Regions from separate parts of the Mycobacterium sp. NGS50 genome, predicted to be linked through region 1. Evidence: riboswitches for the same ligand, from Rfam matches in the RefSeq annotation. Region 1 holds a riboswitch; the other holds the start of a gene.

Region 1 (16,407 bases):
GCCGCGGAGGCCTCGTAGAAATCGGCGAGCGCCCCGGCATACCCGCCGGGATGGTCGGTGACCCCGGTGGTCACCGGGTAGCGCAACTCTTCCTCGATCACGTCGTCGGCGATGAGGTCAGCGGCGATGGTCCGGGCGTAGGACGCCTTGTTGACCCCGGCGTGATAGGCCACCACGTCGGCAGCGCCGATGATCCGCGCGGCCTTGCGGGTGATCAGTTCGGGATCGCCGGGGCCCAGCCCCACCCCGTAGAACCGTCCGCTCATTCGGCGTCCGACGCCAGCGCATTCAGCGCCGAGGAGGTGATCGCCGAGCCGCCGCGTCGGCCCCGGACCGTGATGAACGGGATATCGATGCCGTGGTCGGCGTGCAGGGCCGCCAGGGCATCCTTGGATTCGGCGGCGCCGATGAAACCCACCGGGCAGCCGACGATCACCGCCGGCCGCGGACCGCCGTCCAGGATCAGCTCCAGCAGGTGAAACAGCGCGGTCGGCGCATTGCCGATCGCGACGACGGCACCGGCCAGTACCGGCTCCCACAGCGAGACCGCCGCCGCCGAACGGGTCGTTCCCCAGTCGGCGGCCAGCGCCGCAACCCGGTCATCGCGCAGATAGCACAACACCTCGTTGCCGGCCGGCAGCCGGCCCGCGGTCACCCCGACCGCCACCATCCGGGTGTCGCACAGGATCGGTGCGCCGGCGGCCAGTGCGGCGCGCCCGGCCGGAACGGCGTCGGGGTGGATCACCAGGTCACCGGCCACGTCGGTCTGACCGGCCCCGTGGATCATCCGCACCGCGAGCCCTTCGGCCGCCGGGGGGAGGTGCGACAGGTCGGACTCGCGCCGGATCGTCGCGAACGATTCGACGTAGATCGCCGGGCCGTCATCGATGTACGGGTAGCGCCGGGTCGGGCGCCCAGCTGGGCCGGTCACGCAATCGTCTCCTGTGTTCGGGGGATCAGGATGCCGTGCCACGGCGTCACGACCAGGTCGGAGGTGCCGCCGGTCTCGGCCAACGCGCGTGCGAGGTCGGCGGTCAGCACCCCGCCGGGGATCTCCTGATGGATGCCGCCGGGCACCGCACCGTAGTGCAGCGGGCCGCCCGGGGCGGGTAGCCGCGGATCGGCGGTGCCGGCAGGCACCAGCGGCGCGGTCAACTCCCGGATGTGCCAGGGCGCATCCACCCCGTTCCCGCGGGCGGCGAGGAACGCCTGCGCCAGCGCGGCAAGGTGGCCGGGGGAGTCTTCCACGCGCACTACCTTGCCCCACTGCTGACCGATGCGGAGTTGGGCCTCGGTCTCGCTGAGCGCAACCAGGCCCAGATCGGTGCCCCGGGGTGCCGTCAGCCGGTCGAGCAGATCACCCCGCCCGTCGTCGAGGGTGAACAGGAAGCGGCCCGGCAGCCCGGCGAATCGCGGATCGCCGCACAGCAGCACATCCAGCCGTTGGGCTACCGGGCGCAGATCGGCCCGCCCGCCGCCGTATCCGCTCTGCGGGGAAACCAGGATGTTGCGGACCAGTTCGTGGGTGCGCGACGGCAACAACCCGGTCGCCTCGAGAGCGGACAGCACCGCCGGATCCAGCTGGCGGTCGCGCCCGGGCAGCCCGCGCAGTTGCAGGTTGGCGCGTTTGGTCAGGTGCAGTCGCCCGTCGCCGAACTCGTCGCTGACCGCCAGGAGCCGGGTCAACGACGCGACGGGCAGCCGTCCCCCCACCAGCCGCAGCCGGACCAGCAGTCCGTCCCCGGCAGGCCAGGGCCGTAGCGCACCCGGGCACAGGTCGGTCCGGGTGCGACCGCCCTGGGCGGATGAGGTCGGCATGCGCATCGCTTTCCGGTCAGTGGATTTCGCCCATTGATCGTGGCAGACGAGGCCTGGTGCAATAATTCCGCAGGTAAGGCGATGACGTTGCAGGAAGCCGGTGTGAATCCGGCGCGGTCCCGCCACTGTCATCGGGGAGCGACCCTCAACCGCCACGGCTCTTTGCGGAGTTGGAAGGCGAGGCGAGCTGTGATCCGAGAGCCAGGACACTGGCGTCATCGCATCCTGCGACCCGGGGCGGTGCACCCCGAGAGAGCCGACGAACGTCGATGACCGCGCCCATCTGGATGGCCAGCCCTCCCGAGGTGCATTCGACCCTGCTGTCCAGTGGTCCCGGAGCGGGTCCGATGCTGGCGGCCGCGGGCGCCTGGAGCGTGCTGAGCACCCAGTACGAAGAGACGGCCGGTGAGCTGACCGCGCTGCTGGGGGCGGTCACGGCCGGGGCCTGGGAAGGACCCAGCGCGCAAACCTACGCGGCCGCCCACGCGCCGTACCTGGCGTGGCTGTCGCAGGAAAGTCTCAACGCGGCCGCGATGGCCGCCGGACAGCAAACCACGGCCGCCGCCTACACCGCCGCCGTGGCGACCATGCCCACGCTGGGCGAATTGGCCGCGAACCATGCCGTACACGGGCTGTTGTTGGCGACCAACTTCTTCGGCCTCAACACCATCCCGATCGCCCTGAACGAGGCCGACTACGCGCGGATGTGGGTGCAGGCCGCCACCGTGATGAGCACCTACCAGGCGGTGGCTTCCGCGGCGGTGGCCGGCGCGCCGCAGAGCACGGCCGCACCGACGATCCTCACGGCCAACGCCGCCGCCGACGACGGTCCAGCTCTACCGCCGGATCAGCAGGGCGACATCCAGCAGTGGTTACAGCAGATCGGCTACACCGACTTCTACAACAACTACCTGCAGCCGATGATCAACCAGCTGATGGCGAATCCCTACCTGCAGTCGCTGCTCAACGGGATCGACCCGTATCTGCCGTGGGTCGGAAACCCGATTTCGTTCCTCGACCCGTTCAACATCGCGTTCGCGCTGGGCTATCCGATGGACTTCGGCACCTACGCCGCGTTCCTGTCGCAGACCTTTGCGTTCATCAGCGCGGACCTCACCTTGGCGTTTTCGTCCGGCAACCCCGCAGCGATCGCCTACACGTTGTTGTTCACCACCATCGAGGCCATCGGCACGATCATCACCGACACCATCGCGCTGCTGAAGACCCTGCTCGAGGAGACGCTGATCCTGCTGCCGGCCTTCCTGCCGCTGCTGACCATCCCGCTGGTGCCGTTGGCGGCGGCCCCGGTGATGCTGACCGGCCTCGCGGGCCTGGCCGGGCTGGCGGGACTGCAACCCGTCCCGCCGGTGCTCATCCCGAGCCCGCCGCCGTTTATGGCGCTGAGCCCGGCCCCGCCCCCGGTTCCCACACCGGCGCCGGCGCCCGCGCCCGCTCCGGCCCCGGCTCCCGCGGCGACACCTGCACCGCCGGCGCCCGGAGCCCCGCCCCCCACGCCCGCCGGCCCGCCGTCGGCAACCATGCAGGGTCTGGCCTACCTGGCCGGCGCGCTGCCCGCCGGTGCCCGGCGTCCAGCGGCCAGCAGCGCCCGCTCCCGCAAGGCCCCCGAGCCCGACAGCGCCGAGGCCCCGGCGGCACCGGTGCCCGCCGAGGAGCAGCCCGCAGCCCGGCGCCGCCGGCGGGTCAAGGCCACCCAACTCGGCCGGGGCTACGAATACATGGACCTCGAGCCGTCGGACTCCGACGCCGGTGCGCTCGGTTTCGCCGGCGCCGTGTCACGCCCGGGCGACGGACCGACCGGGTTGACCACGGTGGCCGGGCGCGGCGCGGCGGTGCCGATGCTGCCCAGCAGCTGGGATCACGACACTGGTTAATGTCGTGACCCGTGATCATCAGCACCGTCAACGTCAACGGCATCCGCGCAGCGGTCAAGCAACGCTCCGACGACAACCTCGGCCTGCTGGTCTGGCTGGACCAGACCGCCGCGGACGTGGTTTGCCTGCAGGAAACCCGCGCCGACGATGACCAGCTGACCACCGCGTTGGCGCCCGCGCTGGCCACCGGCTGGCACCTGGCCTCGGCCGATGCGCACCTGAAGGGCCGCAACGGTGTTGCGGTGCTGAGCCGTCGGCCGTTCACCGCGGTGCGCACCGGGTTGGACGGTGACGTGGAGTTCGCGCGGCACGGTCGCTACCTGGAGGTCGACCTGGACATGCCGGACACGGCCACCCCGCTGACGGTGGCCAGCGTGTACGTCCACACCGGGGAGGCCGAAACCGCGCACCAGCTGGAGAAGGAGCGCTTCATGGCGGCGCTGGCCGCCCGCATGGCGGTGCTGTCCCGCGAGCACCGCGACGCGGTGGTGTGCGGGGACTGGAACATCGCCCACACCGAGCACGACATCAAGAACTGGAAGGGCAACCTCAAGAAGTCCGGCTTCTTGCCCAGCGAGCGGCAATGGCTGTCCGACCTGCTGGCCGACGGCTGGGTCGACGTGGTGCGCGAACAGCACCCGGGGGTGGCGGGGCCGTACTCCTGGTGGTCGTGGCGGGGCAAAGCATTCGACAACGACGCCGGCTGGCGCATCGACTACCAGCTGGCCAACACCCGGCTGGCCGCGCGGGCCGGCGCGGCGCGAGTGGAACGTGCGGCGGCCTACGCGCTGCGCTGGTCGGACCACGCACCGGTGACCGTCGAGTACGGCCGTGACAAGATCGACGGATCATGAGCACCCGTGTCTTCTCCGGCGTCCAGCCCACCTCTGACTCACTGCACCTCGGCAACGCGCTGGGCGCGGTCACCCAGTGGGTCGGGCTGCAGGACGACCACGAGGCGTTCTTCTGCGTCGTCGACCTGCACGCGATCACCGTCCCGCAGGACCCGGCCACGCTGCGGCAGCGCACTTTGGTGACGGCCGCCCAGTACCTGGCGCTGGGGATCGACCCGGCCCGCAGCACCATTTTCGTGCAGAGCCACGTGCCCGCCCACACCGAACTCGCCTGGGTGCTGGGCTGTTTTACCGGGTTCGGTCAGGCGTCGCGGATGACGCAGTTCAAGGACAAGTCGCAGAAGCAGGGCGCCGACGCCACCACGGTCGGTCTGTTCACCTACCCGGTGCTGCAGGCCGCCGACGTGCTGGCCTACGACACCCAGCTGGTGCCGGTCGGGGAGGATCAGCGCCAGCACCTGGAGTTGGCGCGCGACGTCGCCCAGCGCTTCAACGCGCGCTACCCGGACACCTTCGTCGTGCCCGATCTGATGATCCCGAAGGTCACCGCCAAGATCTACGACCTGCAGGACCCGACCGCCAAGATGAGCAAGTCGGCGGCCAGCGACGCCGGGCTGATCAGCCTGCTCGACGATCCGGCGGTCAGCGCCAAGAAGATCCGGTCGGCGGTCACCGACAGCGAGCGGGAGATCCGCTATGACCCGGAATCCAAACCCGGGGTGTCCAATCTGCTCACGATCCAGGCCGCGGTCACCGGGTCCGCGGTCGGCGCGCTGGTCGACGGCTACGCCGGACGCGGCTACGGCGACCTGAAAAGGGACACCGCCGACGCGGTACACGCGTTCGTCGCACCCATCAAGGCCCGGGTCGACGAACTGCTCGACGATCCCGCTGAACTGCAGGCGATCTTGGCCACCGGGGCGCGGCGGGCCCGTGCGGTGGCCTCGGAGACCGTCGAGCGGGTGTACGACCGACTGGGATTCCTGGCCGCCACGTCATGACCCGACCGGAAGAACCAGGAATCCTCGAGCGGCTCCGTGCCCGGTATCCCTGGTTCGACCGGGTGATGCAGGCGCAGGAACGCTACAACGACTGTCAGGGCGACTTCTACGCGGCGGGCATCACCTACTTCACCATCTTCGCGATGTTCCCGTTGCTGATGGTGGGTTTCGCCGCCGGGGGATTCGTGCTGTCCCGGCGGCCCGATCTGCTGCACCAGATCGAGGACCGGATCAGGTCCTCGGTCACCGGCGCGTTCGGTCAGCAGCTGATCGACCTGATGGACTCGGCCATCCAATCGCGCACCTCGGTGGGCATCGTCGCGTTGGCCGTCGCCGGCTGGGCGGGGCTGGGTTGGATGGCGAAACTGCGTGAGGCGCTGAGCCAGATGTGGGAGCAGCGGGCCGAGCCGCCCGGGTTTGTGCGTACCAAGCTGTCCGATCTGGCCGCGCTGCTGTCGGCGTTCCTGGCGATCGTGCTCACCCTGGCATTGACGGCGCTGGGCGATCCGTCGTTGATGGCCAAGCTGCTGGGGTGGATTGGCGTGCACGACTTCATGGCGCTGGGCGGGATCTTGCGCGCGGCGTCGCTGCTGATGTCGTTGCTGGTGTCGTGGCTGTTGTTCACCTGGATGATCGCCCGGCTACCGCGCGAATCGATCAGCTTCGTGAGCTCGATGCGGGCCGGGCTGATCGCGGCGGTGGGTTTCGAAGTGTTCAAGCAGGTCGCGTCGATCTATCTGCGCTCGGTCCTGGGCGGGCCGGCAGGGGCAGCGTTCGGGCCGGTGCTGGGGCTGATGGTGTTCGCCTACATCACGGCACGTTTGATCCTGTTCTCCACCGCGTGGGCCGCGACGTCCCCGGAGAATCTGCGCCCGCCGCCGGCCGTGGTGCCGGGGTCGGCCGTGATCACGCCGCGGGTCCAGCTGGACGACGGTCTCAGTGCGCGCCAGGCGTTGGCTGCGGCCGCCGTTGGAGCCGTTGGTGCACTGGGTCTTTCCCGGCTGATGCGCCGCCGCAACGGTTGACGGCGTCCTGCCGCGACCAAGTCCAGACATTCATCGGCTCGGCGCGACGAGGACAGGCAAAAACTTCGTCCGCTCAAGACATCATCCGCGCGGGCGCCGAGTGCGTAGATTCACGAGGAGAACCGAACTGGAGGCCGCAATGTCAATCAGCGAAGCGCCAGATCACCCTGCGGAACCGGCTGCGCGCCACGCATTGCCGGATCCCGGTGAGTCGGTACCCCGGTTGGCAGTGCCGACCGTCGCGGTCTACCTGACCGCGCTGACCGCGTTCGTGGTATCGACAGTGGGCTACGTTCAGGGTTGGATGCCGGCCTGGAGCGCCATCATGGTCAATGCCGCGGTGACCTTCGTGATGTTCACCGTGGTACACGACGCCATCCACTACGCGATCAGCACCACCCGGTGGGTCAACGGGCTGATCGGACGGTTGGCATTCCTGCTGGTGGTGCCGATCATTTCATTTCCGACGTACGCATTCCTGCACATCGAGCACCACCGCCACTCCAACGACGACGCCAACGACCCGGACGCCTGGGCGTCGCACTCCCGGTGGTGGCAGATGCCGTTGCGCTGGCCGGTTCCCGAGCTGCTCTACGGCGGATTCATCCTCCGCACGTTGCGGAGTCGACCCAAACCCGAAGTCGCGGAGACATTGGGGATGCTGTTGCTGAGCGTGGTCGGGCTGATCGTCGCGATCACCACCGGCCACATCTGGACGCTGGCGGTGGTCTTCCTCATCCCGCAACGCATCGGGCTGGTCTTTTTGGTGTGGTGGTTCGACTGGTTGCCGCATCACGGGCTGGCGGCGACCCAACGCAGCAACCGCTACCAAGCCACCCGGACCCGGGTCGGGATGGAGTGGCTGTACACCCCGCTGATGCTGTCCCAGAACTACCATCTGGTGCACCATCTACACCCCTCGGTGCCGTTCTACCGGTATGTGCGGACATGGCGACGGAATGAAGAGGCCTACCTGGAACGGGAAGCCGCGATCGCCACCGTCTTCGGTCAGCAGCTCAACCCGCAGGAGTACCGGGAATGGAAGGAGCTCAACCGCAAACTCGGACGGCTGGTTCCGGTGCGGATGCCGGCCCGATCCAGCGCCTCGCACGCCGTCTTTCGCCGGATCCCGGTCGCCTCGGTGGATCCCATCACCGCCGACAGCACCTTGGTGACGTTTGCCGTACCGGAGGCGTTGCGCGATGAGTTCCGCTTCGAACCCGGCCAACACGTCACCGTGCGCACCGACCTCGGCGGCCAAGGTGTGCGGCGCAACTACTCGATCTGCGCGCCGGCGACCCGGGCCCAACTACGCATCGCCGTCAAACACATTCCCGGCGGCGCCTTTTCGTCGTTTGTGGCCGACCAGCTCAAGGCCGGCGACGTGCTGGAGCTGCTGACTCCCACCGGACGCTTCGGTACACCGCTGCAGCCGCTGGCGCAAAAGCATTACGTCGGGCTGGTCGCCGGCAGCGGGATCACCCCGGTGCTGTCGATCCTGGAAACGGTGCTGGAGATCGAAACCGAAAGCCGGTTCACCCTCATCTACGGCAACCACACCAAGGAGTCGACGATGTTCCGGCATGATCTGGACCGGCTGGAGTCCCGCTACGTCGACCGGTTGGAGGTCCGGCACGTGCTGTCCGGTGACCCGCTGCACACCCCGGACTTACGCGGGCGCGTCGACGACGAGAAGCTGCAGCGATGGCTGACCACCAGCCTGCGGCCCGACAGCGTCGACGAATGGTTCCTGTGCGGTCCATTGGGGATGAGCACCATCGCCCGCGAGATGCTGATCAATCACGGTGTCGCCGAGGAACGTATCCACTTGGAGCTGTTCACCGGGTACCAGAAGTCGGCGGAGCCGCAGCGTTCGTACGCACCGGCCGCCGTTACTTTCCGGCTTGCCGGGAAGGAGGCCACGGTCGATCTCGTCGCCGGTGATTCCATTCTGGAAGGCGTTCTTCAGGTCCGCGCCGACGCACCCTACTCGTGCATGGGCGGCGCCTGTGGCACCTGCCGGGCCAAGCTACTGGCGGGAACCGTGGAAATGGACCAGAACTTCGCACTCGGGCAGGCCGAACTTGACGCCGGCTACGTGCTGACCTGCCAGTCACATCCGACCAGCCCCACCGTAACGATCGACTACGAGGCCTAAGTCACTCCGCGCGGTGTGCGGTGACCAGGAAGCCGGGTAGCGGCTGCTCGAACACGGTGGCATGCAGGTGGGCCGGCCGGATTTCGTCGACCTGCCAGCAGGTCGAAACCACTTCGCGCAGCTCATCTTCGGTGAACTCGGTGGGGCCGGGGCCGGAACGGCCGGGAAAGGCGCCGGTCCCGAACGCCAGAATGTGGAATGTTGCCCCCGGGGCCGCCGCGCGGTACATGGCGCGCACGTAGTTCTCGCGCAGCTCAGCGGGCAGCGCATGCAGCAGCCCGCTGTCGAAGATGGTGGAGAACCGGCCGTCGTAGCCTGTCAGCGCGGTGATGTCGGCCGCGGCGAACGTCGCGGTGGTGAGGCCGCGCTCGGCGGCGGCAGCGGTGGCGGCCGCGATCGCGGTGGGGGACAGGTCGATGCCGACGACGGTGTGGCCGCGGGCGGCCAGCGTCAGCGCCAGTTCGGCGTGGCCACATCCGGCGTCGAGCACCTCGTCGCGCACGGCGCCGGGCTGGTCGATCAGCGTCGCGAATTCCGGCTGCGGTTTCCCGATGTTCCACGGGGGTGCTTGTTCTTGCCGGTAGGCCGCATCCCAATCAATGTTGTCTGTCATCGCGGGACCCTTTCGTTGTCGCCGAGGTCCGGTGCCGGTGCCCGTCGCACCGGATGGCCGCTCATGATCGACACCCGATTGAACGTGTTGATGGTGATAGCTGCCCAGATCAACAGCGAGATCTGATCGTCGGTGAGGTGCTCGCGCACCCGCGCATACTCGGCGTCGGTCAGATGGCCGCCGGCGACCAGGGTGACCGTCTCGGCGATTTCCAGTGCCGCGCGCTCCACATCGCTGAACAGCGTCGTCTCCCGCCAGGCGGGAAGGACCGCGAGCCGCTGCGGGGTTTCACCATTCTCCAGGGTGGTCTGGCTGTGCAGGTTCAGGCAGAACGGGCACCGATTGAGCTGTGAGACACGGATATTCACCAGCTCGATGGTTGTCCGCGACAGCCCGGCATCCTCGGCCCGGGCCCGCACCTCGGCAGCGGCGGCACTGAACGCACGGTAGACAGATGGCGACTGCTTGTCGATGTAGACCCGGGTCATGATCAGCCCAGCGCAGCGCGCACGGCGGCGTGTGCCTGCGGGGTGATCGGGTCGAGGATGTCGTCGAAATCGTCGTGCTTGTCGACGTAGGCGGCCACGAACGGGCAGATGGCCACGATCCGCTTGCCGGTGGCGCGGGTGTCGGCCAGCGCCGCGGCGATCAACGTGTTGGCGAGCCCGCGTCCGCCGAATTCTTCGCCGATTTCGGTGTGGTAGAAGATCCGCTGGGTGTCGGTGTCGACGTAGGCGGTCAGCCCGGCACGAACGCCGTCGACGTGGATTTCGTAGGCCTTGCGTGGTCCCTCGGCGGCGTTGGTGACGGTCGGCTCGGTCATGGCGTCCTCTCGCTGGCGGGATGCTGGCTGCTATTCAACCCGACTCACCCGACCACTTTGAGTCCGGCGACACAGCCGATGATCCCGGCGATGAGCAGGCCTCGGGCCAGGGTCGCGGGTTCGGCGCCGGTGGCCATCGCATAGATGACGGTGAGACCGGCGCCGATGCCGACCCACACCGCGTAGCTGGTGCCGGTGGGCAGGTCGCGCATCGCGTAGGCCAGCCCGAGCATCGATCCGACCAGCGCAATGCTGAACACCGCGGACGGAAGCGGGCGGGACAGGCCGTCGGAGCGGCCCAGCGCGGTGGCCCATACCGCCTCGAGTATCCCCGACGCCACCAGCACCAACCACGCCATCACGCACCTCCATCGGGTTGCCAGTCGCCGCGGGCCATGACCCCGACCGGATGTAAGTCCGTGTCTAGCACAACAAGATTGGCATCGAACCCGGGGCGCAGGTCGCCGACCCGCTCCAGCCCGACGGCGCGCGCCGGGGTGCCGGACGTCATCAGCGCGGCGGCGGCCAGCGCGCCATCGGAGGAACCCAGTTGCCGTACCGCGGCTGCGAACAGCCGATCCATGGTGGCGGTGCTGCCCGCAATCGTCGACGTGCCCCGCACCCGCGCCACGCCGCCGGCCACCTCGACATCCAGCTCACCGAGCCGATAATGGCCGTCGCCGGACCCGGCTGCGGCCATCGCGTCGGTCACCAACGCCACCCGGCCCGGACCCACCAGGTCCACCACCTGCCGGATCAGCGCGGGATGGACGTGCACCCCATCGGCGATCAGCTCGACGGTCACCCGGGGATCCTCCAGCATCGCCGGCACCGGCCCCGGTTCGCGGTGATGCACCGGCCGCATCGCATTGAACAGGTGGGTCCCGACGGTGGCTCCGGCGTCGATCGCCTGCCGCGTCTGCTCGTAGTCGGCATCGGTATGGCCAAGGGCGACAACGACCCCCGCCTCGACGAGGCAGCGGATGGCCGCGCCGCTGCCGGGCAGCTCGGGGGCCAGGGTGACCATCCGGATGGTGCCGGCGCCGGCAGCGAGCAACGTGCGGATCTCATCGACGTCGGGGCAGCGCAGCGCATCGCGGTCATGGGCGCCGCAGCGCGCCACGCTCAGCCAGGGGCCCTCAAGATGAATGCCGGCGACGAGTCCGCTTCGGGTCGCCTCGGCAAGCGCACGCACGGCGTCGAGCAGCACGCCGGGCCGGGCACTGACCAGGCTGGCCAGCGTGCTGGTGGTGCCGTGCCGACGGTGCAACGCGGCGGCCCGGCCGATCTCGGTGCGGTCGCCATAGGACGCACCGCCGCCGCCGTGCACGTGCATGTCGACGAAACCGGGAACCACGACGGCGTCGGGAAAATCCAGATCGGGTGCGGCAGGCGGGACTCCCGGTCCGCACGCGCTGATCCGCCCCTCGGCGGTCTGCAACCAACCGGGTCGGCATACCTGACCGTTGAGAATGATCGCCGCGGCGGCGACCAGCGTCACGCCGGCTCCGCGAGCTGGCTCGGCAGCTCCGGCATGACGACCGGCCACACGCCGTCGTTCTCCCAGAAGTGCCGGATGTCCTCCAACTGCCTGCCCTTGGTCTCGGGGGCGTAGCGGTAGACGAAGACGAAGCTGAGCGTCGCGAGCACGCCGAACACCGCGAAGGTGCCCGCACCGCCGAGGGAATTGAGCATGGTCAGAAAGACGCCGACGATGATGGCGTTGGCCACCAGATCTGAGGTCAGCATGGCACTGGACCCCATCGACCGCAGCCGTGACGGCAAACTTTCACCGGCATACACCCACACCAGCGAACCGAACCCGAAGGTGTAGCCGACCGTGAACAGCAGCACCCCGGCGAACTTGACCAGCGGCAGCGCGTCGCCGAACACCGAACCGGCAGCGAACACCGTGATCAGGACGAGGTTGGCCGCCACCATCGCGGCGATACCGCCCAACAGGATCGGCCGCCGCCCCACCCGGTCGACCAGCACCAGCGCGACCGCCATCACCACCAGCGCGGCGACCTGGACCAGGGCCGGCAACAACAACAGCGCGAAATCACCGGTGAAACCCATCTTCTCGAACAGCCGCGGACTGTAGTAGACGATGGCGTTGATGCCGGTGATCTGGATGAAAAAGCCGAGCACCACCACGAAGACGGTGGCCCGCAGGTAGGGCGGCCGCAGCATCTCGCGCAGCACGCCCACATGTGCCTGCTCCTCTTCCTGCAGGGCGCGGGCGATCTCGGCCAGTTCGGTTTCGGCATCGGCCTTGGGCTCCACCCGCCGCAGCGTCTCGCGCGCGTCGGCGACCCGGCCCTTCAGCATGTACCAGCGAGCGCTGTCCGGCACCCGCAGCAGCAGCACCAGCACGATCACCGCGGGTGCCGCGGCCAGCCCCAGCATCAGCCGCCAGTTGTGTGCGCCGGCCAGCAGGTAGGCGATCACGTAGCCGGCGATGATGCCGACCACCGAGGTCAGGCCGTAGGCCACCAGCAACGAGCCGCGTACCGAGGCCGGTACCGACTCGGCGACGAAAACCGGAACGACCACCACCGACACCCCGATGGTCACGCCCAGCAGCAGCCGCGCGACCAGCAACATCGGCAGCGACACCGACAGCGCGCCCAGCACCGCGAAGACCGCGTAGCCGGCGGCCACCGCGACCATCGACTTCTTGCGTCCGATCGTGTTGGCCAGCCAGCCGCCGCCGGCTGCGCCGGCGATCGATCCGATCACCGCCGCCGTGGCGACCATCTCCTGATCGGCCGCGGACAGCCCGAAGTCGGTGCTGATGAACAGCAGCGCCCCCGAGATGTTGGACAGGTCATAGCCGTAGATGACACCGACGCTGGTTGCGGCGATGCCCACCAGCAGCGCGACCGGCGACGAGCGTCGCAACGTACGGAGGGGGCTCACGTCAGGGCCCCGGTGCTGGGATTCGGCATACCCACACCACGGTAGGGGATGGGCGGCGGCGCCTCGTGCCGCGGTCGGTTCAGCGTGCCGAGAGGCCGGCGATGATGGCATCCACGGTGCCGGCCGCGTGGCGGGCGATAACCTGGCGGCCGGTGGACCGCAGCGGGCCGCGCAGCGCCAGTTCGGCGAAGCCGTGCACCGCCGACCAGCACGGCCATTCGGCCCCGGCCCGCTGCTCGTGGCTCAGCACGCCGGCGGCCACCATCGCATCGAGGGCGTAGACCAGCGCGCGATACGGCGGGGAGCCGGCCACGTCCGGCGCCTCGGGTGATTCGGCATCGGCACCGAAGAACGCGACCGCGAACCAGCCCGGCTCGGCGAGCGCGAACTCGATGTAGCCCAGCCCGACCGCCCGCAGCACTGCCACCGGGTCGTCGACCCGCGCGGTCGGTGTCGCCATCCGCGCGGCCATCTGCTGCTGGATCGCCGCCGATACCGCCGACAGCAGCGCCTGGCGGTCCGCGAAGTGGCGGTAGGCGGCGTTGGGGGAGACCCCGGCGCGGCGGGTCACCTCACGCAGGGACAGCGCGTCGGGCCCGCCGGTGCGGGTCACGTCCAGACCCGCCGCCACCAGCGCGGCGGCCAGATCGCCGTGGTGATAGCTGCGCCGCGTCGTGTCCAGCACCCTTGACCCGCCTTTCACCTCATGTGTACGGTGTGAACATTAGCATGTGTACGGCGTGAACATCGATCAAGGAGTTGTGATGACCTCCCCGCTGCCCCCCATCGTCGACGCCGGCAGTTGGCGTCGGGAACTCGACGAACTGCGCGCCCGCGAGAAGGCCGCCACCCGGGAACTGGACGCGATCGCCGCGCAGCGCCGTCGGCTTCCGATGGTCGAGCTGCCGGAATACACCCTGGTCGGAGCCGACGGCCCGGTACGCCTGGCCGACGTCTTCGCGGGGAAGTCCCAGCTGATCACCTATCACCACATGTGGTCACCGGGCGCCGAATGGCAGTGTCCCGGCTGCACCGGCTACTCGTCGCAATTCACCCGGCTGGAGTTTCTGGACAGCTACGACGCGCGATTCGTGATCGTCACCCCGGGTGCAATCGACGAGGCGCTGGACTACCGCCGGCGGGTCGGCAACACCATGCCCTGGTATTCGACGGCGGACAGCCCGTTCGGCAGCGATGTCGACGCCCCGCCCGGTGGCGGCTTCGCGCTCAACGTGTTCCTGCGCGACGGCGACACCGTGTACCGCACCTGGCACACCAACGGCCGCGGTGTGGAGCAACTGGGCCATACGTTCGCGCTGATCGACGTGCTGCCCTACGGGCGCCAAGAAGTGTGGCAGGACTCGCCGCCGGGCTGGCCGCAGCAGCCGACCTACAGTCGGTGGGCGACGTCGCAGGACCTCGCGAACGCCTACGGTGCCGGGGTGTCGTAACTCATTGCTGCGGGCGGCGATTCATCGAGCGCGCCACCATCATCAGGGTGAATACGACGATCGTTCCGATGACGGCCACCCCCACCCGCACCGGCAGCGAATCGGCGGCCAGTGCGCCGGCGGCCGCGACGTCGACGGGCTCGGCGGCTCGGGGCAGCAACGACGGGTCGGGTTCGATCAGCGTGCCGACCCGGGTGCCAGGTGCGGTGGCGAAGCCATAGTCCAGCAGGTGGGCGGCCTGTTGCCACGGCGGGATCGGTAGCCGGCTGCCGTGCAACAGCACCGCAACCAGGCGACGCCCGTCGTGGTTGGCCGCACCGACGAACGTCTGCCCGGCATCGTCGGTGTATCCGGTCTTGCCGCCCATGGCGCCGGGATAGTGGTAGAGCAGCTGGTTGTCGTTTTCCAGCTCGTAGCCGGGGGCCTCGCCGTGGCCGGGGAAGTCGAACGTGCGGGTCGCCACGATGCCGGCGAACGTCGGGTTGTTCCAGGCGTAGCGGTAGAACAGTCCGATGTCGTAGGCCGACGTGCTCATCCCGGGTCCGTCCAGGCCGGACGGGGTGGCGGCGCGGGTGTCGCTGCCCCCCAACTTGGCGGCCAGCGTGTTGATCTTGCCCAGTGTGGCCGGCATGCCACCGAGCTGGGTGGCCAGCGCGTAGGCCGCGTCGTTGCCGGAGTGCATCAGCAGCCCGTGCAGCAGCTGGTCGATGGTGTAGACGCCGCCGGGTGCGACCCCCACCTTGGTGCCCTCGGCGGCCGCATCCTCCGGGGTCCCGGCCACGCCCTGGTTCAGGTTGAGCTCGTTGATCGACGCCATCGCCACCAGCACCTTGATGATGCTGGCCGGTCGGTGTCGGCCGTGCGGATCGCGGGCGGCGATCACCGCGCCGCTGTCCAGGTCGGCGACCAGCCACGCCTCCGCGGAGATGTCGTCGGGCACCGGGGGAGTGCCGTCGGCGGTGACGATTCCGCAGCCGCCCAGCGCCGACCCGCCGACCGGGGTGGCCGGCACCGGCAGCGGCGCGGGCGGGTCACCGGCCGTCGGCACCTCCGAGGAGTCGACGGCCGGCGGTGTGACGACCTTGTAGGGGCAGGGTTCCAGGATGCTGTTGGGGCCGGCGCCCGGTTCGGCGCTGGCTGTCGCGGCGACCGGCGCACCGAGCAGGAACACCGCCGCAGCAAGACACGACGCAGAACGTAGGAGGGGCATCGTCTGTGCAGACTAGCCAATCGGCAGCCGGAGGCCGGGGAGCCACGCTGTGTCACGCGTGACTGATGGGGCGGAAGTTATGAACGAATCGAGGGCTTCACGCCGAACGTGCACTCAGGGCACAAGATCGGCCCGATTGTCGGTCTGAGTACGCGTTCGGCGAAACGGCTATCGCGTGCCGCCGAGATCGAAATAGGCGAGTCCCGGACCGCCGATGCGGCCCAGCCACAGCCGATCGTCGGCCTCGACCACGCCGGTGGCCAGGCCGAACCGCGCATCGGTGCTGCGGAACTGGCTGAGCACCCGGCCGTCGTCGGCGTCGAATCCGATCACCCACACCACCGACACCGGGTCCGGCATCCAGCGGTAGGGCAGCAGCCGCCACAGCAGGCTGCGCAGCACGGGTGCCCGCGGACTCAGCCAGTCGGACAGCGCGTTGCGCTCTGACACCATCGCCACCCAGATCCGGCCGTCGCGCCCGGTGGAGATGTTGTCGGGATGGCCGGGCAGCTCGCTGGCCAGCGGGGTGATCGTGCCGCGCTGGGGTCCGGACAGCCAGTATTTGGCAAGGCGGCGACCGGTGCTCTCGGCGAAGACCACCGCCGATTCGTCGGCGGTCAAGGTGACGCCGTTGGCGAAG
Region 2 (7,970 bases), on a different contig from region 1:
GTTTTAAAGCCTAGCGCATGTCGCCGATCACGTGCCACCAACCGGGGGCCGGGCACTCGACCCAGGCCGCGCCGAGTGGGATATCCCCGACGCTCGCCCGGCGTGTCACGTCGTGAGGATGCCACTCGGCGTGGTCAAGCCGATCAGTGTGGCCTCCGGTAGGACGTCAGGTAGTGCGGCAGCGCGATGGCCGGGTCCAGGTCGTCGGCCGGTTCGGGCGGGCCGGCCACCAGCGTCAATGGCACGACGCCCGCCCAGTGCGGCAGCCCCAGGTCTTCGGCGTCGTCGGCCGGGCCACCAGCGCGCACCTTGGCGGACACCTCGACGAGATCGACGGCGAGCACCGCGGTCGCCGCCAGCTCGCGGGGGTTGGCCGGCCGGGTATCGGCGGCCCGGCCCGCAACGACGTGATCGAGCAGTGCATCGAGCGCGCGACGCTTCTCGCGCTGGTCGTCGACGAGACGCGCGGCGCCGAGGACCACCACCGAGCGGTAGGACATCGAATGGTGCAGCGCCGAGCGGGCCAGCACCAGACCGTCGACCAGGGTGGCGGTGACACAGACCGGCAGGCCCGCGGGGCCGGCGGCCAGCACCGGACCACTGCCGGTGGAACCGTGCAGGTACAGCGTGTCGTCGATGCGGGCGTGGGTGGTCGGCAGCACCACCGGGTAATCCCCGCGGATGTAGGCCACATGACAGATGAGTGCCTCGTCGAGGATGCCGTGCACGGTTTCGCGGTCGTAGCGTGCCCGTTCCCGATACCGGGTGGGGGTGGTCGTCGAGGTCGGTGCATAGGTCTCGGTCATGGGATTGCCCTTAATTACGTACTAGTACATAATGATGTTCGTGCCAGTACAATACACGATCGGTGGTTCCGGTGCGGAGGCCATCGCGGCGAGCATCGAGGACGGCATCTCCCGAGGAGCATTGGTGCCCGGCGCCGCGCTGCCGCCGATCCGAGCGCTGGCCACCCACCTGCAGGTGAATCCCAACACCGTTGCCGCCGCCTACCGGCTGCTGCGTGATCGTGGTGCCGTTGAAAGCTCGGGCCGACGCGGCACCCGGGTGCGGGACCGGCCTGCGACCACGCCACGGTCATTGCTCGGGCTGGCGGTGCCGCCGGGGGTGCGCGACCTGTCCACCGGCAATCCGGACCCCGCGCTACTGCCGATCCTCGAGGCCCCGCCGCGACAGCCCGGGGCGCCGGTGCTCTACGGGCATCCGCCGATCGCACCGGAACTGGCGGCACACGCCCGCGCCGCGCTCGGCGGCGACGGCGTCGCCGCCGAGCATCTCGCGGTGACCTACGGGGCACTGGACGGAATCGAGCGGGTGCTCGCCGCCCACCTGCGCCCGGGAGACCGGGTGGCGGTGGAGGATCCGGGCTGGGCCAATCTGCTGGATCTGCTGGGTGCGCTGGGGCTTTCGCCGGAACCGGTCGGCGTCGACGATGACGGACCGCTGCCCGCGGATCTGGCCGGCGCGCTGCAGCGCGGTGTGCGCGCGGTGGTGGTGACCAGCCGTGCCCAAAACCCCACCGGCGCAGCTGTATCCGCGCCCCGGGCCGAGGTGCTGCGAAACCTGTTGGCGACCCGGTCAGATGAGGTGTTGCTCATCGAGGACGACCACTGCGCCGGCATCGCCGGTGTGGGGCTGCACCCGCTGGCCGGATCGACGCGGCACTGGGCATTCGTCCGGTCGGCGGCCAAGGCATACGGCCCGGACCTGCGGCTGGCCGTGCTGGCCGGGGACCGGCGCACCGTGGAGCGGGTGCACGGCCGCCAGCAGCTGGGGCCGGGATGGGTCAGCCACCTGCTGCAGGATCTGGCCGTCGATTTGTGGCGCGACGAGACAACTACCGGACTGGTCGGCCAGGCCGAAACGGCCTACGCGCACCGCCGTTCGCTGCTTTGCGGAGCGCTGGCCGACCGTGGTCTGGTTGCGCATGGCCGCTCCGGGCTCAACGTCTGGATTCCGGTGCCCGACGAGACGGCGGCGATGACCCGGCTACTCGCGGCGGGGTGGGCGGCGGCGCCGGGCAGCCGATACCGGATCGGCAGCGCCCCGGGGATCCGGGTGACGATCGCCGGGCTGCACGATGCCGATGTCGATCCGCTGGCCGATGCGCTCGCCGAAGCGGTGCACGGCGCCGGTCCGGTGAGCGTGTGACCGGCTGGATTCGGGTCATGCAATAATTCCGCAGGTAAGGCGATGACGTTGCAGGAAGCCGGTGTGAATCCGGCGCGGTCCCGCCACTGTCATCGGGGAGCGACCCTCAACCGCCACGGCTCTTTGCGGAGTTGGAAGGCGAGGCGAGCTGTGATCCGAGAGCCAGGATACTGGCGTCATCGCGTCCTGCGACCCGGGGCGGTGTACCCCGAGAGAGCTGACGAACACCCATGTTTCGCTTTTCTCGGGTGGCTGCCGGCGGTCTGCGATGACCGCGCCGATCTGGATGGCCGCCCCACCGGAAGTACATTCAACGTTATTGTCCGCCGGACCCGGGCCGGGGCCGCTGTTGGCATCGGCAGCCGCCTGGACTGCGCTGTCCGCCGAGTACGCCGCCGTCGCCGATGAGCTGACCGCGCTGTTGGGGGCGGTGCAGTCGGGCGTGTGGGAGGGACCGTCGGCCGAGGTGTACGCGGCAGCTCATGCCCCGTACCTCGGGTGGCTGCTGCGTGCTGGGGCCGATGCGACGGCGGCGGCCGCCCAACAACAGGCGGCGGCCGCCGCCTACAGCAGCGCGCTGGCGGCGATGCCGACAACGGCCGAATTGGTCGCCAACCATGCCACCCATGCCGTGCTGATCGGTACAAACTTCTTTGGGATCAACACGATCCCGATCGCACTCAACGAGGCCGACTACGCCCGGATGTGGGTGCAGGCCGCAACCGTGATGACGGCCTACGAGGCGACCGCCACCTCCGCCGTGGCGGCCGCGCCCCAGCTCGAGCCGGCGCCACCGGTGCTCAAGGCGCACTCGACGGCGGCCCAATCCGCAGACGCCACACCGCCGGAGCCACCGCAATGGTTCCTCGACTTCGCGAAGTGGCTGGAAGGACTCGTCCCTCAGCCGCCCTACCCCGACAGCGGCGAGTACCCGCTGTACGCGGAGCTGCTGGAGTTCTTCGACAAGATCGGGTTCGGCGACATCTCCGACCCGCTGGCGCAGTGGTTCGCCAGTCTCGGGGGTTCATCGTGGTTGCCGCCGGCCGGGGTGCCCGGATCGTGGCTGGGCTGGACCGGCAACCCGCTGAGCTATCTCAACCCGGCCTACCTGGCCTACATCCTCTCGGTGCCGCTGGACCCGGGGTCTTACATCGCGTTCACCAGCATCGTGATCATCGACGATCTGTTGGCGATCATGTACACCGCGTTGTTCAATCCCCAAGCCCTGGTCCTGGTCGCACCGCTGGCGTTCATTGAGATCGTCGGGTCGACGATCGGCAACACCGTGCAGGCGCTCAACTACCTGATCACCCAGACGGTGCTGTTGCCGGCGCTGTTGCCGCTGTTGGCCGGTTCGGCTGTGCTGGCGCCGGCGGGGGTGCTCGGCGGTCTCGGCATCGGAGCCTTGGCGCACCTGGCACCCGCCGTTCCCGCCGTGGGCTCATCCGTCCCGCCGTCGCTGGGGGCGACTCTGGCCCAGCCGGTTTCGGCACCGGCGCCGACACCCACATCGGCACCGGCCCCCGCGCCGCCGCCGGCGCCGGCACCGGCCCCCACCCCGCCGAGCGGTGCCCCGCCGCCGACTCCGGCAGGGCCGCCGTCGGTGAGCATGCCGGCCGCGATGTACATGGTCGGCGACTTGGGCCTGGGTGCCCGACGCGCGGCGGGCACCAGCGCCCGCAAGAGGCCGCTGCCGGATCCGGACAGTGCCGATATCGCTGTGGCCGAACCGGCTTCGGGGCAGGCGAGTCCGCAACGGCGCCGGCGCCGGGTGAAGACCGGCATGCTCGGACGCGGGTACGAGTACATGGATCTAGAGCCCGATCCCGCACCGGAGCCGGCGTTGGTGACGGCGTCGGATCGCGGTGCTGGACGGCACGGTTTCGCCGGCACGCATCAGATAGCCACCGTCCGGCCGGCGGGGCTCACCACGCTGGTCGAGGACAGGTTCGGCGGCGGCGCGGTGAGCCCGATGATGCCCAACACCTGGACGGCGGACGAGCCCTAACCGCCGCAGCGGATCCGATTCCCGCTGCGGTCCAACGGGTCCGATCCCAATCCCAGGTACTTGTCGCGCAGCTTGTCCCACAACTCGAGCTGGGTCCAGTCGGGTTCGTCGCGCATCTGCTGGTCGTTGGTGAGGAATGGATTCGGCAGCATGACCGTCATCATCTGCTCATCGCGCCCGTTGTAGAGACGCACGCCCCAGGACATCGGGTGGCCGTCCTTGCCGATCCGGCGATACAACTCGGCGCGGGTGCAGCGGCGAATGCGGCCCAGCTCGGTACCGCTGGCGCGGTGCTTGCCGATGCACAGGTGAAAGTGCCAACGGCCGAAATCGACGGTGGCGTAGCCGTCGAGCATCGAGATCCGCTTGGGTGCGTTGGGTGCGGCCACTTCCCAGGCGGCGCCCTGCATGATGATGCCGAACCAGATGTCGTCCCAGTATTCGTCGAAACACAGGTGCAGCAGTTCCAGCAGGCTGTTCTGGTCGGTGGGCAGCGGCCAGAGTTGTTCGCGGCCGCGGTCTTCGGTGTCGACGATCGGGGGATCGGCGATGACGCTCGCGGTGTCGGCTGCTGTGACAGTGTTCTCGGTCATGAGGTTCCCTTCCTGTTTCGGTCCTGGCGAACCTGGGGTTTGCGAGTGAGCACGCAGTCGCCGCACAACCCGCCGCCGGGCGTGCGGTAGAACAGGCAGCAGGTTGTGCGCCGGTAGCCGGTGCCGGATGCGGCGAAACGCACGGCGCCGGTGAGCCGTTCGTCTGCGCACAGGGTGCGCGCGAGTTCCCAGCCCGGCTCGGTTGCCAGGGTGCGGGCGGCTCCGAGAACCGCGGACGCGGCGTTGCCGCGCAGCAGCAGCTCCGAGATCGGGCCGAGCCGGCGCACCGCGTCGGCCAGCGGCGCCAGATGCCGGTCCAGGATCATGTCGGCCAATCGTGGCTGCAGGTTTTCCCCCTGCCAGGCCAACGGATTCGGCAGGTGCAGCCGAGCGGTGCCGTCGGATTCGCGGTACCACAATTGTTCGGGAGCCAGATCCACCAACAGTCCGTGCTGGGCGAGCGCACCCAATCCGATCGACCAGAGCCGCGCCGCGTGCCCCAGGAACAACGTTGACACCGCCACCCGGCGATCCGCGGACCCGAGGCGCTGCGCGACGTCATCGACCGCCTGCGACAGCAGCCGCTGGTCGGTGTAGAGCCGGGTTACCGCGTGCCAGCAGGCACCATCGGCCGGCCCGGTCGAGACCGCGAAATAGGGGCTGACGGCCGACAACTCGCCCAGCGCCGAAACCGTGTGGGCTTCGGGCGCGCAGCGCAGTGAACTCGGTGCCCGCCCGCGCAGCAGCTGCGGCAGATCACGCAGTGCGACAGTGTCGGCATCAGCGCCGGAACGCACCGTGACAGCGTCAGGATCGGCGGCGGTGACGATAGCTTCGGAGGTTTCGGTGGGCGTCGCCGCATGCCACCCCTCTCGTGACAGCACCCGGATCAGTGCGGCACGCAACGGCTCCGGGGCGTCGACGCGAGCGGTCCGAGCGCCAGTTCCGGTGCCGAATGCGAACATGCCGCTGGCCGAGTCGAAGCGCAACGTGTCGGTGTCGAACATCGCGCCGATGCGCCCCGCCAGCATCAATTCCTCACCGACGGTATCGGTCAGGGTGCCGGCCGGATCCAGCAGCCAGACCCGATCGGCCACCCGCAACGCCAGCTCCAGGTCGTGGGTGCTCAGTATCACCGCCAACTGCTGGTCGCGGGCCAGCTCGCGCAGCAACCCGAAAAGACCGGCCCGCGAAGACACATCGAGGAAGGCGGTCGGCTCGTCGAGCACCAGCAGCCCCGGCCGCTGGGCCAACGCCCGCGCGGTCAGTACCCGCTGGCATTCACCGTCGGAGAGCTCCGCCGCCGGCCGATCGGCCAGATGCTGCGCGCCGGTGGCCGCCAGCGCCCAGTCCACGATCTGCTCGTCGGCCGGACGCAGCCGGGCAGCCAATCCCAGGTGCGGAATGCGGCCGAGCCCGACCAGTTCCCGGGCCGACAGCAGCCCCGGTTCGATCCGCTCGGTCAGCACCACCGCGACCCGGCGGGCCAGCTCGTCACGGGGCAGCCCGGTGAGGTTGGCGCCGTCGAGCAAGACACGGCCGTCGAGCGCGGGCTGCAGCCCGGCCAACGTGCGGATCAGGGTGGACTTGCCGGCGCCGTTGGGGCCGATCAGCACGGTGAGTTCGCCGCGGCGGGCCCGTGCCCCCAGCCCGGTTGCCACCGTCACCGACCGGCGCCGGGTGCGGTAGCCGATTGCCAGATCAACAAGTTCAACCGCCGGCGTCATGCGGGCAACCCCGATCCGCGACGGGTCCGCAGCAGCACGGTGATCACAACCGGGGCTCCGACCAGCGCCGTGACCGCGTTGACCGGAATCACCAGGTTGCTACCCGGCACCTGGCTGACGATGCCGCACCCGAGCGCGGCCGTCGCACCCAGCAACGTCACCGCCGGTACCACCACACGATGATCGGAGGTGCCGACGGCGATGCGGGCCACATGCGGTACCACCAGGCCGAGGAAGGCGATCGGCCCGCAGAACGCGGTCGTCACACCGGCCAGCAGCGACGCCGAGCCGACCGTGATGACCCGCGCCCGGCGCACGTTGATACCCATCGTCGCCGCGTAACTCTCGCCGAGCAGCAAGGCGTTGAGCGGCCGGATCGTCAGCGTCGCGGCGACCAGCCCGACCGTCACCAGCGGTAGCAGTAGCCGCAGATCGGCCCAGCCGGTTCCGGCGAAGCTGCCCAGCCCCCACAGCAGAAACTGCTGCACCCGCTGCGGGTCGGCGTAGACCATCGCCAGACTCACCAACGCGGTGCTGGCCGCGCCCAACATCACCCCGATCAGCAGCAGCGTCGCCGCCGAACGGGTCCAGCGGGACAGCGTCAGCACCAGGGTCAGCATCGCCGCGGCACCCAGCGCTGCCGCGATGACCCCACCGGCGCGGCTGGCCCCGGCCATACCGGCGGCGAATCCAGCGCCGGCCGCCCCACCGAGCAGCACCACCAGCGCCACGCCGAGGCTGGCGCCGGAACTGACGCCGAGAATGTAGGGGTCGGCCAGGGTGTTGCGGAACAGCGTCTGCAGTTGCAGGCCGGCAACCCCGAGCGCGGCCCCGGCGGCCAGCGCGGTGAGCACCCGGGGCAGCCGCATGTTCGCCACGATCACCTGCCAGCGGGGATCGGAGGGTTGCATGCCCAACAGCACCCGGACGGTGTCGGCCAGCGGCACGCGCACCGGACCGAGCACCAGCCCCAGCAGCGCCAGCGCCAGCACTGCGGCGGCGAGGCCGGCCAACACCAGCGTGGTGCGCGTCGGTGTTCTCATCGGGCCACTCGTTGGTAGAACTCGAATGCATGGCCGGGGGCCAGCTCGGGGTGCAGGATCGCAACCAGGTCGCCGAGCAGCAGATCCGGTCGCGCCGTCCCGCGTTCCCAGTAGGTGTTGTGACCTTGCGTCCCGACGGCCTTGGTCGCCGACCACACCTGTCCGCTGCGGACCGCGGCGAGCTCGCCGTACCGACTGTCCTGGGACACCGCGTCGCCCACCGTTTTCCAATCGTCGGTGACCAGCCACAGGGGTGCGCTTCCGGCGCGGGCGTACACCGACTCGAAGTTCAACTGCCGGTTCTCGGCGCCGGTGTCCGCCAGCCACGGGTAGACACCGCCGGCATCGGCGACCAGGCGGCCGGAGTAGCTGCCGCCGGTGGGCATCGACCAGCTGCCCGAATACATGGTGCCGACCAGCACGTCGACCG

Evidence for each region. Region 1 has a riboswitch for cobalamin ahead of AC5Y36_RS17015 (PPE domain-containing protein). Riboswitches for the same ligand answer to the same signal wherever they lie in the genome.
Region 2: it holds a riboswitch for cobalamin, as region 1 does, so the genes downstream of both, AC5Y36_RS11890 (PPE family protein) here and AC5Y36_RS17015 (PPE domain-containing protein) in region 1, are expected to answer to the same signal.

The regions. Positions count from the first base shown of each region.
Region 1 covers NZ_JCALCW010000023.1:59,368-75,774, reverse strand. Annotated here, with positions in the region: gene AC5Y36_RS17030 (precorrin-2 C(20)-methyltransferase) at 1-266, opposite strand, end outside; gene AC5Y36_RS17025 (precorrin-8X methylmutase) at 263-931, opposite strand; gene AC5Y36_RS17020 (ferredoxin-like domain-containing protein) at 928-1,818, opposite strand; cobalamin riboswitch at 1,886-2,050, shown strand; gene AC5Y36_RS17015 (PPE domain-containing protein) at 2,088-3,710, shown strand; gene AC5Y36_RS17010 (exodeoxyribonuclease III) at 3,722-4,564, shown strand; gene trpS (tryptophan--tRNA ligase) at 4,561-5,565, shown strand; gene yhjD (inner membrane protein YhjD) at 5,562-6,590, shown strand; gene AC5Y36_RS16995 (fatty acid desaturase) at 6,730-8,748, shown strand; gene AC5Y36_RS16990 (class I SAM-dependent methyltransferase) at 8,750-9,361, opposite strand; gene AC5Y36_RS16985 (carboxymuconolactone decarboxylase family protein) at 9,358-9,849, opposite strand; gene AC5Y36_RS16980 (GNAT family N-acetyltransferase) at 9,852-10,184, opposite strand; gene AC5Y36_RS16975 (DMT family transporter) at 10,229-10,543, opposite strand; gene nagA (N-acetylglucosamine-6-phosphate deacetylase) at 10,543-11,685, opposite strand; gene AC5Y36_RS16965 (sugar porter family MFS transporter) at 11,682-13,106, opposite strand; gene AC5Y36_RS16960 (TetR/AcrR family transcriptional regulator) at 13,186-13,791, opposite strand; gene AC5Y36_RS16955 (DUF899 domain-containing protein) at 13,871-14,557, shown strand; gene dacB1 (D-alanyl-D-alanine carboxypeptidase DacB1) at 14,559-15,767, opposite strand; gene AC5Y36_RS16945 (SMP-30/gluconolactonase/LRE family protein) at 15,936-16,407, opposite strand, start outside.
Region 2 covers NZ_JCALCW010000014.1:12,259-20,228, reverse strand. Annotated here, with positions in the region: gene AC5Y36_RS11900 (pyridoxamine 5'-phosphate oxidase family protein) at 144-806, opposite strand; gene AC5Y36_RS11895 (aminotransferase class I/II-fold pyridoxal phosphate-dependent enzyme) at 847-2,169, shown strand; cobalamin riboswitch at 2,198-2,362, shown strand; gene AC5Y36_RS11890 (PPE family protein) at 2,438-4,177, shown strand; gene AC5Y36_RS11885 (DUF7676 family protein) at 4,174-4,770, opposite strand; gene AC5Y36_RS11880 (ATP-binding cassette domain-containing protein) at 4,767-6,497, opposite strand; gene AC5Y36_RS11875 (FecCD family ABC transporter permease) at 6,494-7,540, opposite strand; gene AC5Y36_RS11870 (ABC transporter substrate-binding protein) at 7,537-7,970, opposite strand, start outside.